Regions from separate parts of the Gordonia sp. PvP123 genome, predicted to be linked through region 1. Evidence: predicted binding sites of a transcription regulator. Region 1 holds the regulator's gene; the other holds the start of a gene.
What was found. Region 1 encodes LexA, which represses DNA repair genes until DNA is damaged. Its sites were predicted from a motif close to CGAACANNTGTTCG; they were not measured.
Positions count from the first base shown of each region.

Region 2: the regulator LexA is predicted to act here: its motif matches at 3,606-3,619, upstream of ABIC25_RS06445 (HNH endonuclease signature motif containing protein).

Region 1 covers NZ_JBEPPN010000001.1:343,358-348,542, forward strand. Annotated here, with positions in the region: gene hrpA (ATP-dependent RNA helicase HrpA) at 1-189, shown strand, start outside; gene nrdR (transcriptional regulator NrdR) at 163-675, opposite strand; gene ABIC25_RS01545 (LysM peptidoglycan-binding domain-containing protein) at 775-1,314, opposite strand; gene lexA (transcriptional repressor LexA) at 1,557-2,261, shown strand; gene ABIC25_RS01555 (phosphoenolpyruvate--protein phosphotransferase) at 2,239-3,948, opposite strand; gene ABIC25_RS01560 (DeoR/GlpR family DNA-binding transcription regulator) at 4,098-4,868, shown strand; gene pfkB (1-phosphofructokinase) at 4,865-5,185, shown strand, end outside.
Region 2 covers NZ_JBEPPN010000003.1:216,856-222,040, reverse strand. Annotated here, with positions in the region: gene nusG (transcription termination/antitermination protein NusG) at 1-311, shown strand, start outside; gene rplK (50S ribosomal protein L11) at 476-910, shown strand; gene rplA (50S ribosomal protein L1) at 996-1,712, shown strand; gene ABIC25_RS06445 (HNH endonuclease signature motif containing protein) at 1,814-3,580, opposite strand; gene ABIC25_RS06440 (ABC transporter substrate-binding protein) at 3,822-4,901, opposite strand; gene ABIC25_RS06435 (ABC transporter ATP-binding protein) at 4,913-5,185, opposite strand, start outside.

The sequences.
Region 1 (5,185 bases):
GTCGATCGCGTCGTCGAGCGGTGGGCCCAACGGCTCGAACAGGTCCCTGAGCACCGACGGGCGATCGTCGACGACGAGGCGCAGTGGCTCGTCGAGGAACTACGGGTCGGGTTGTTCGCCGAGCGTCTCGGTACCGCGTTCCCCGTGTCGGAGAAGCGCGTCCTACGAGCTCTGGACCGACTCGGCTGAGACGGGATCGGTGGTGGCGGTCTCGACACGTCCGCCACCGGACGCCGACGACTTCAGATCGTCGATCTCGCGCTGGAAGTCCTCCACCGAGTCGAACGACCGGTACACCGACGCGAACCGCAGGTACGCCACCTCGTCGAGATCACGCAGCGGACCCAGGATCGCGAGACCGACTTCGTTGCTGGGGATCTCGGCCGATCCGCTCGCGCGCACCGTGTCCTCGACCTGCTGGGCGAGTTGCGCGAGTGCGTCCTCGGCGACGTGCCGGCCCTGACAGGCACGACGCACACCGCGCATGACCTTCTCGCGACTGAACGGCTCGGTGACCCCGTTGCGTTTGACCACGGCGAGCACGGCGCTCTCCACCGTGGAGAATCGGCGCCCGCACTCCACACACGAGCGACGCCGTCGGATGGCCTGCCCTTCATCTGCGACACGCGAGTCGATGACCTTGGTGTCGTCGTTCTTGCAGAAGGGGCAGCGCATCGTGTCCTCACGCAGGTCGCGGGACGCTGGAACGCACCGAAACCGTGCGCCCCGCCGCTTCTCGGCCGGCCCCTGTGACATCGAGGATACCGCCCGGCCTCAGCGGTACCGGGGGGTGAGCAGGGGCTGACCCACCTGCAGCGCACTCGACGGCAGATCGTTCATCGCGACGATCTCGTCGATCACGATGTCGCGGGGCATCTCGGGCGCCACCCGGCCGGCGATCGTGCTGAGGGAATCCCCGGCGCGCACGTGGACGACCTCTGCGCTCACCGCGGCGGGCGTCATCGAGTCCGAATAGTTCTGACCGACGACACCGAACACCCACACGACGAACGCGAGGCCGACGCCGGCGAGGACCGCGACGGCGGTGCGGCGACGGCGACGGAACACCGCCGCATCCGGACCGACCGGCCCGCGGCCCCGGGCACCCACCGCGGAGCCGCAGTGCGTGCCGCCGACGCGTGGCGTCAGTGGCGACCCGCCCACCGGACGGTTGCCTGCCGGCCGGTTGTCGACGGGCCGAGAACCGTCGGTCAGCGGGGTCCGGGTCCGGATACGGTCGGCGCGGTCGGTGCGCGCCCGGACGGTGTCGGGACGCTCGGTACGGACGGGAGCGACGAGAGTGGCGGTGCGCATGGTGCCCTCCGGGTGTTCGGTGCGGGATCTTCGGGTGTTCGGGTGTCTGGCATCCGGTGTTCGAACTTCGATCAGATGTTCGATGCACTGATGTTCGAATTTGTAGCACGGCGCACCGACAAAGTCTCGCGACACATCGAACAAATGTTTGAGGTGGAGGTCGCACTCCGCTAGGCTCGGACGCGGCTGAACATCCCCACGGGCCATCTACCAGCACGTTCCGAAGACGAGAGGAACCGAACATGAGTGACACCGGCGATAGGCGCGGCCGAGCGCGGGGAGCCGACGACGAGGCCCCCATCGACGTCGCCGCCGCCGAGGCCTCACTCACCCCGCGCCAGCTCGGGGTCCTGGAAGTCATCCGCCGCTCGGTACGCGAGCGCGGTTACCCGCCGAGCATCCGCGAGATCGGCGACGAGGTCGGCCTGGCCTCGACATCGTCGGTCGCCCACCAGCTACGGACCCTCGAGCGCAAGGGTCTGCTCAAGCGGGATGCGAACCGGCCGCGTGCGGTCAACATCGCGCCGAGCGAATCGCCGTCGCCGGAGACCCCGCCGGCCGGCCGGCTGCCCGAGCCGACCTTCGTGCCGGTCCTCGGCCGGATCGCGGCCGGTGGCCCGATCCTGGCCGAGGAGGCGGTCGAGGACGTGTTCCCGCTTCCTCGCGAGCTGGTCGGCGAGGGCTCGCTCTTCTTGCTGCGCGTCGTGGGCGAGTCGATGATCGACGCCGCCATCTGCGACGGCGACTGGGTCGTCGTGCGGCAGCAGAACGTCGCCGACAACGGCGACATCGTCGCAGCGATGATCGACGGCGAGGCCACCGTGAAGACCTTCAAGCGTCAAGGCGCCAATGTGTGGCTGATGCCGCACAACGAGCTGTTCGATCCCATCCCGGGCAACGACGCCGTGATCCTCGGCAAGGTCGTCACCGTGATGCGGCGAGTCTGACCTCTCCCCCGACCGAACGGTCGAGCACCGCCGCGGCAGCTTCTCGCGCCGCGGCGGGGTCGGACGTGGCCAGCGCGGCGTCGGCGGCGGCGCGGCAGTCCTGCGCGGTCACCTCGCCGAGCCGAGCCCCCACCGCGGCGGCCGCGGCCGGCGCGCTGGACAGCGAGGTCACCCCGAGACCGACGAGCACGCAGGCGAGATTCGGATCGGCAGCCGCCTCACCGCACACCCCGACCGGCTTGCCCTGGCGGACACCCGCTGCGGCGACACCCGCGATCAGGCTGAGCACCGCGGGCTGCCACGGATCGGTCAATCCGGCGAGATCGGCCGACATCCGATCGGCCGCCATCGTGTACTGCGTCAGATCGTTGGTGCCGATCGACACGAAGTCCACCTCGGCGAGCACGGCCTCGGCCAGGATGGCGGCCGCGGGCACCTCGATCATGACCCCGGCGACCAGGCCCCGGCCGCGGACCTCCGCGGCGAAGGCGCGCGCCTCGGACGGCGAGGCGATCATCGGCGCCATGACCCACGGCGCGACGTCGGAACCCGACGCGGCGTGCGCGATCGCGTCGAGCTGGTGGGCTCGGATCTCGGGATGCGCCAGGGCGATTCGATCCCCACGGACACCGAGCGCGGGATTGGATTCGTCTGGGTGGGTCACGAACCTCAAGGGCTTGTCCGAGCCGGCGTCGAGGGTACGGATCACCACCTTCTGGCCGTCGAAGGCATCGAGTACCTCGCGGTAGATCGCCGCCTGCTCGTCGACCGATGGTTCGTCGGCGCGTTCGAGGAAGGCGAGTTCGGTGCGGAAGAGTCCGACGCCCTCGACCGGATGCCCGGCGGCGGCCCGCGCCGACGATCCGTCGGCGACATTGGCGAGCACCGAGACGGCGATGCCGTCGGCGGTCTGCCCCGGACCCGTCCACCCGGCGACGAGCTCGGCGTGCCGACGATCCTCCTCGACTCGCGCCCGCGCCGTCTGCGCATCGGGCTCCACCTCGACCCGGCCGGTCGTCCCATCGACGAGAATGGTTGTGCCGGGTGCGATCTCGGCGAGATCGGCCACGGCCACCACACACGGGATCCCCAGTTGCCGGGCGATGATCGCGGTGTGGCTGGTCGGCCCACCCAGCCGGGTGACGAGCGCGATCGTGGTCGTCGGGTCGAGGCCGGCGGTGTCGGCGGGCGCGAGGTCGTCGGCGAGCAGCACCGAGGGCACCTGCGGTGTCGGCACGCCCGGTTCGGGTAGACCGAGCAGTTCGGCGAGCACGCGGTCGCGAACATCGTTCAGATCGGTGACCCGCTCGGCCATCAACCCGCCGAGTTTGGTGAACACCGCCGCGAACTGATCGGTCGCGGCGACGGCAGCGGCCTCGGCCGTGGCGCCCTTGGTGATGAGCGCGCTCGCGGCCCCGATCCACCCCCGGTCCTCGGCGAGTCCCGCGGTCGCCGCGAGCACCTCCGCGGTCACCCCGGTGTTCTGGGAGGCGCGCGTACGCAGTCGCGAGGCGACGGCGCCGGCCGCCGTGGCGAAGCGTGTCACCTCGTCGGCACGACGCTCCTCGGCGATCTCCACGCCGACGCCGAGCTTCTCCGGCGAGTGATCGGGTCGCTCGCCCGGCCACAGCGCGGGACCGTGGGCCAGTCCGCCGACCACCGGGGTCCCTGTCAGGATCTGCGCCATCGTCTTGCCTCTCACTCGACTACCGATGTGACCACCGTTACAAAAAGTGCTTGACTTGTCAACACAAACAGGCGTAAACACAATTACTACAACATGCAATCCCACACGCCTCAACAAGCGGGGTGGTCGGAACCGGAGATCGGAGCGGTGTGTACGCCGAGGAGAGACAACAGGCGATCGTCGACGAGGTGCGCGTCGCGGGGCGGGCGTCGGTGGCTGCGCTCGCCGAGAAGTTCGACGTCACGAGCGAGACCGTCCGTCGAGACCTCGCCGTCCTGGAGCGTGCCGGACATCTGCAGCGGGTCCACGGCGGTGCCGTGCGCGCCGAGGTCATGCGCGCCCTGGGCGAGCTCGGCATCGACGAGCGCGAGTCGAGCCAGATCGAACAGAAGACGGCGATCGGCCGGGCGGCGATCCGTTTCCTGCCGCCGGACGGCGGTTCCGTGCTCTTCGACGCCGGCACCACGACCTACCGCGCCGCCGAGGCGACCGCGCCCGATCGGAGGCTCACCCTGTTCACCAACAGCCTGCCCATCGCCGGCCTGCTGGCCGGCACCCACCCCGACGGGCTCCATGCGCTCGGCGGACGCGTCCGTGGTCTCACCCAGGCCACGGTGGGCGTCGAGACGGTGGACGCGCTCCGCCGACTGCGGGTCACCACCGCGTTCCTCGGCACCAACGGTCTGAGCGAGTCCCATGGGCTGTCGACTCCCGATCCCGACGAGGCGGCGGTGAAAGCGGCGATGGTCTCAGCCGCGCAACGCGTCGTGGTCCTCGCCGACAGCTCGAAGATGGATCGCGAAGACCTCTCCTCCTTCGCCGGGATCGACGACGTCGACGTCCTCATCACCGACTCCGGGATAGACCCGGCCTTCTCGGCGGCACTGTCCGCGCGCGGCGTCGAGGTCGTGATCGCATGATCGTCACCGTCACCGCGAACCCCAGCCTCGACCGCACCCTCGAGCTCGGCGCACCGCTGGCACGCGGCGAGGTGCAGCGCGCCGGTACGGTCCGCACCGAACCCGGCGGCAAGGGCGTCAACGTGGCCCGCGTGGTCGCGGCCGCCGGCCTGTCCACCCGAGCCCTGCTCCCCGCGCGGACGGGCGACCCGCTGTGTACCGCACTCGACGAACTCGGACTCCCCTACGACGCGGTGCCCGTCGACGGCGAGGTCCGCTCCAACATCACGATCGCCGAGTCGGACGGCACGACCACCAAGATCAACGCTCCGGGTGTC
Region 2 (5,185 bases), on a different contig from region 1:
GCAAGCCGTCGCCGCTGTCCCTCAACGAGGTGCTGCAGTTCCTGATGCCGCGCACCGAGGCGAAAAAGCCCGCCGCATCGCGCGGGTCTGCGGCCGACGGTGTCGAGGCCGCAGCGGCAGCAGCGTCGAACGTCATCGAGGTCGACTTCGAGGTCGGCGAGTCGGTCACCGTCATGGACGGCCCGTTCGCCACGCTTCCCGCGTCGATCAGCGAGGTCAACGCCGAGCAGCGCAAGGTCAAGGTGCTCGTGTCGATCTTCGGTCGTGAGACGCCGGTCGAGCTCGGGTTCAATCAGGTCGAGAAGATCTAGCCCTTCGAGGCTCGCTTCGCTCGCACCTCAGGGAGCGGGAGGGGCACGGCTTCGCTCGCACCTCAGGGAGCGGAGGGGACCCGGACCGGGTCCGGATTGAAAAACACAGACTTTCACGTCTCCAGCGGGCGTGAATTCGCAAGGAAACAAGCAAGGAACAGAAGATGCCTCCCAAGAAGAAGAAGCTCGCCGGGATCATCAAGCTCCAGATCTCGGCAGGCCAGGCCAACCCGGCCCCGCCCGTGGGTCCGGCGCTCGGTCAGCACGGCGTGAACATCATGGAGTTCTGCAAGGCGTACAACGCGGCGACCGAGTCGCAGCGCGGCAACGTCATCCCGGTCGAGATCTTCGTGTACGAAGATCGCTCCTTCGACTTCAAGTTGAAGACCCCGCCGGCTGCGAAGCTCCTCCTGAAGGCCGCCGGCCTGCAGAAGGGCTCGGGCGAGCCCCACACCAACAAGGTCGGGAAGGTGAGCATGGACCAGGTCCGTGAGATCGCCAAGACCAAGGCCGAAGACCTCAATGCCAACGACATCGACCAGGCCGCGAAGATCATCGCCGGTACTGCTCGGTCCATGGGCATCACGGTCGAGGGCTGATCTCCACTTACGAACATCCCGTGGGAGGGCCGGCTCGGCCCGCACCACACACCCTGCCGACTGACGGCGGAGAAGGAACAGAGCAATGAGCAAGAAGAGCAAGGCCTACGCGGCCGCGGCCGAAAAGGTCGACAAGACCAAGCTGTACAGCCCGCTGGAGGCTGTGGAGCTGGCCAAGGACACGTCGTCGAAGAACACCGACGCGACCGTCGAGGTCGCGATTCGGCTGGGCGTCGACCCCCGTAAGGCAGACCAGATGGTTCGAGGCACCGTCAATCTGCCGCACGGTACGGGTAAGACCGCCCGCGTGATCGTGTTCGCCGCAGGCGACAAGGCCGCCGAGGCCACCGCCGCCGGTGCCGACGAGGTCGGCGCCGAGGATCTGATCGAGCGCATCCAGGGCGGTTGGCTGGACTTCGACGCCGCGATCGCCACCCCGGATCAGATGGCCAAGGTCGGCCGCATCGCGCGTGTCCTCGGACCCCGCGGCCTGATGCCGAACCCGAAGACGGGCACCGTGACCACCGACGTCACCAAGGCCGTCAACGACATCAAGGGCGGCAAGATCAACTTCCGCGTCGACAAGGCTGCGAACCTGCACTTCGTCATCGGCAAGGCGTCGTTCGACCCGGCCAAGCTGGCCGAGAACTACGGCGCTGCGTTCGACGAGATCATGCGCGCCAAGCCGTCGGCTGCCAAGGGCCGCTACATCAAGAAGGTCACCGTCTCCACCACGACGGGCCCGGGCATCCCGGTCGACCCGGCGGTCACCCGCAACTTCGCGGAGGCACCGCAGGCCTGATCTCGCATCAGGCGTACTGAACACCCACGAGGGGTCCGGCATTTCGATGCCGGGCCCCTCGTGTTGTTTCTGCGTGGTTCGCCTCGCCGTATCGCGTGCACTCACGCGTGGTCGGCGAGGATGCGTGCGAGGGCTGCTTCGACTGGGGTCAGGGGCTGGGTGATGAGGCGCTCCGGCAGTGCCGGTGGGTGGATGAGTTGTCGGTAGGCGAGTTCGAGGCGTCGGCCGCGGTCGCCATAGCCGACGGCGTCGGGGCGCGACGGGTTTGGGCGCGACGGGTCGCCGGGCCCCTTGCTCCCTGAGGAGCGCCCGAAGCTTGCGGAGGGCGCGTCAGACCTGCTCCCTGAGGAGCGCCCGGAGCTTGCGGAGGGCGCGTCACGAAGGGTCCGGCGACCGAGTCTGCGAAACCCTCGGGTGGTCGGTCCGTGGATCTCGGCGCGTATGTCGCGTAGGTGTTCGGCGAATCGCCGGGGTATGTCGGGTAGGCGGTTGATGTGTTCGGGGTTGGGTGGTGCTCCGGGTTCGGCGTTGAGTCGCCAGATGCAGCGGCCTTCGTCGGGTCCGGTCCGTGCGATGTGGGTGGTGTATTGGCCGGGTTGGTCGCCGACCATGCGGTTGTGGCGTGGGCAGGCGGGTGCGAGGTCGTCGATATTGGTGAGACCGCCCTTGGCCCAGTCCTTGTGGGCGTGATGGAGTTCGACCTGGGTGGCGGGTTGGTCGCAGCCGGGTGCGGAACAGACTTCACCGTCGGGGCGGGCGAAGGAGACGAGGCGTTGTTCGCGGGTGGCGAGGCGTTTGCCGCGTCCGAAGTACAGCGGGACGGCGGTGGCGTCCTTGAATACTGCCAACCATGGTTGAAAGTCGCCGGCCATCGCGATCAGGTCGGGGATGGGCAGCAGGGTGCCGGTGGCGGTGGTGGCGAGTCCGGCTTCGCGGATCAGGTCGTTCAGGTCGGCTTTGATGATCAGATGGGCGGGCAGGCCGCGGTGCGAGGTTCCGAGTGTGCCGTCGGCGAAGCCGGCGGCCAGTGCCGCGTCGAGGGTGTCGTGATTTGTCTGGGCGGGGGTGCGTTGGTCGCGGTCGGCTGCGGTGGCCAGGGCGTCGGGGTCGGCGGTGCCGGCCGGTCCGGACGGTGAGTTGGGGTCGTCGGGGTTGTTGAGTCCGGGTGTGCCCCAGACGGCGAACATCATCGTGAGCCGGGCGGCGAGTTCGGGGGTGAGGGTGCCTGAGATCTTGGCGGTGCCGTCGGCGCGTTGGCGTCCGATCCACAGGTTGCGGCGTCGTTTCTGGTCGGTGTCGTCGGTGAGGGTGCCGTCGGGGTCGAGGTGGGCGAGGAGCCGCGCGCCGAGTTGGGTGATGTCGGCGGGTGTGTAATCGGCGGCGATCTCGGCCATCTGCCGCTCGGCGGCGACTCTGATGTCGTGGTCGATAGTGCCTGGGATGCGGTCGAGGACGTCGAGTGCGGCGTGTACGTGTGCAGAGCCAACCGCTCCCGCAGCGAACGCCTCAGCGAGGCAGGGGTGTTCGGGCGGTAGGACCTCGCCGCTGAGGCTGGTGCGGGTGGCGGTGGCGTCCATCTGCTCACGGCGACGCACCGGGTTCGACACCCGCAGCCGATGGGTCATGAACTGCATGAGCGTGCGGCAGCCGGTCTTGCGGGGGAGGTCGCGGGCCTCGGCCTGATCGATCTGCCGGTCACCGGCGACGGTCAGGCGTGCGACGGCGCGTTCGGTATCGGCTGCCACGTCGGCCAACTCAGTATCGGTGCACGGTGACAGGTCCACGGTCTGCAGTTCGTCGAGGATCGCATGCAATTCGGTGACGAGTTCGACGGCTCGCGGTTTCGGCGTGGCTGATTCGTCAGACATGGCCACCCCCCGAGAACCGTTGCTGCGAATGTATGTTCGAGTGTACACCGACACGGCTACATCGCAACCTCTGAAGCTCTGTTGTGCAACGGTATTCGTCGGCCAAGAGTTGTCGGTGCCTCATGGTAGGGGCCTGAATGCAGTCAGGTGTTGCGAACATCGACGGTGGGCGCACTGGATCCCCCAGGGGCGGCGGCACGACAATCGCCGCCGCCCGCGTGCTCTACGGGCGTTCGGCGACTCACTGCAGCCAGTTGTTGCCCCCGAGGTCCAGCTGCGCGACGTCGAGGCTCGGGGTGATTCCGGATTCCGGTGCGAGGCCGCGGTTCTCGAGGACATTGCGCATGATCTCGGCGGCGTCGATGTTCAGCGGGCTCGACACCCACATCGCGTACGGCAGGTTCACGAATCGGTTCTCGCGTACCGCCTTGAGATTGCGGCTGGCCGGGTTGGACCGCAGCGCGGCGATCTTCTCTTCGACCGTCTGGCCGGGGTAGTCCACGAACACGATGACGTCGGGGTCCGCGGTGGTGAGCCGTTCCCAGCTGACGGCGGTCCAGGTGTCCTCGATGTCCTCGGTCGCGTTGCGGGCGCCCGCGGCGTCGATGATGCCCTGCGGGCCGCCGTAGGCCCCGGAGGAGAAGATGGTGTCGGAGACGCTGTCGAAGACGAAGACCGTGGGCTTGTCGGCGGGTTGCGATGCGGCGCGGAGCTTCTCGAGGCGGTCGGCGACCTCGTCGGCCGCGGCGGCGCCCTGGTCCGGGTTGCCGGTGATGGTGCCGATGTTGCGCAGGTCGGTGTCGAGCGCGACCCACGGGTCCATGGTGCCGCGCTGCGCCTCACCCTCGACCTGCCGGCACGCCTCGGACAGCTGATAGACGTCGATGCCGTGGGACGCGAGGATCTCCGGCGTGATCCCGCGGGACTCGCTCATGCCGTAGTTGTATCCGGCATAGAGCACCTGGGGCTTCGCGGCGACGATGTTCTCGAGCGTGGGACGCTCGGCCGCGACCTCGTTCAGGGTGTCCACCTGAGGTCCGTACTCGAGCCGGAGAACATCTTTGTCGCGGGCGAGCGCACTGACCGCCACCATGTTGTCGCGGGCGCCCGCCGCCAGGGCGATCGCGATCATGCCACCGTCGTTGACGAACAGCCGGTCGAGCGGCTGGGGGAAATCGACGTCGGCTCCACAATTGGCCACCGTCACAGTGTCTTCGGTGGCCGCGGTGCTGTCGGTCGAGCATGCGGCAACTGCGCCCAGGGTCAGTGCGGCGACCAGGACGGCGGCGGTCGGGTGGACTCGGGAGGTGCGCGTACTCAAGGGATGTCCTCTCACAGGGTGTCTGTCGTCAGAGCTCGGGGAGCAGAAGTGTTGGGGGAGTTCAGCAGGAGGTGTGGCAGGCCCGTCGCCGGGTGGGTGACAACGGTCCCGGACACCTCGAAGACGGCCGCCAGCAGATCCGGCGTCAGCACTTCGACGGGTCGGCCCTGGGCGACCACGCCGCCGTCGGACACCACTGCGACACAATCGAAATGGCGCAGGACGAGGTCGAGGTCGTGCATCGCTGCCAGCACGGTGGCGTCGAGTTCGTCGAGGATCTCCAT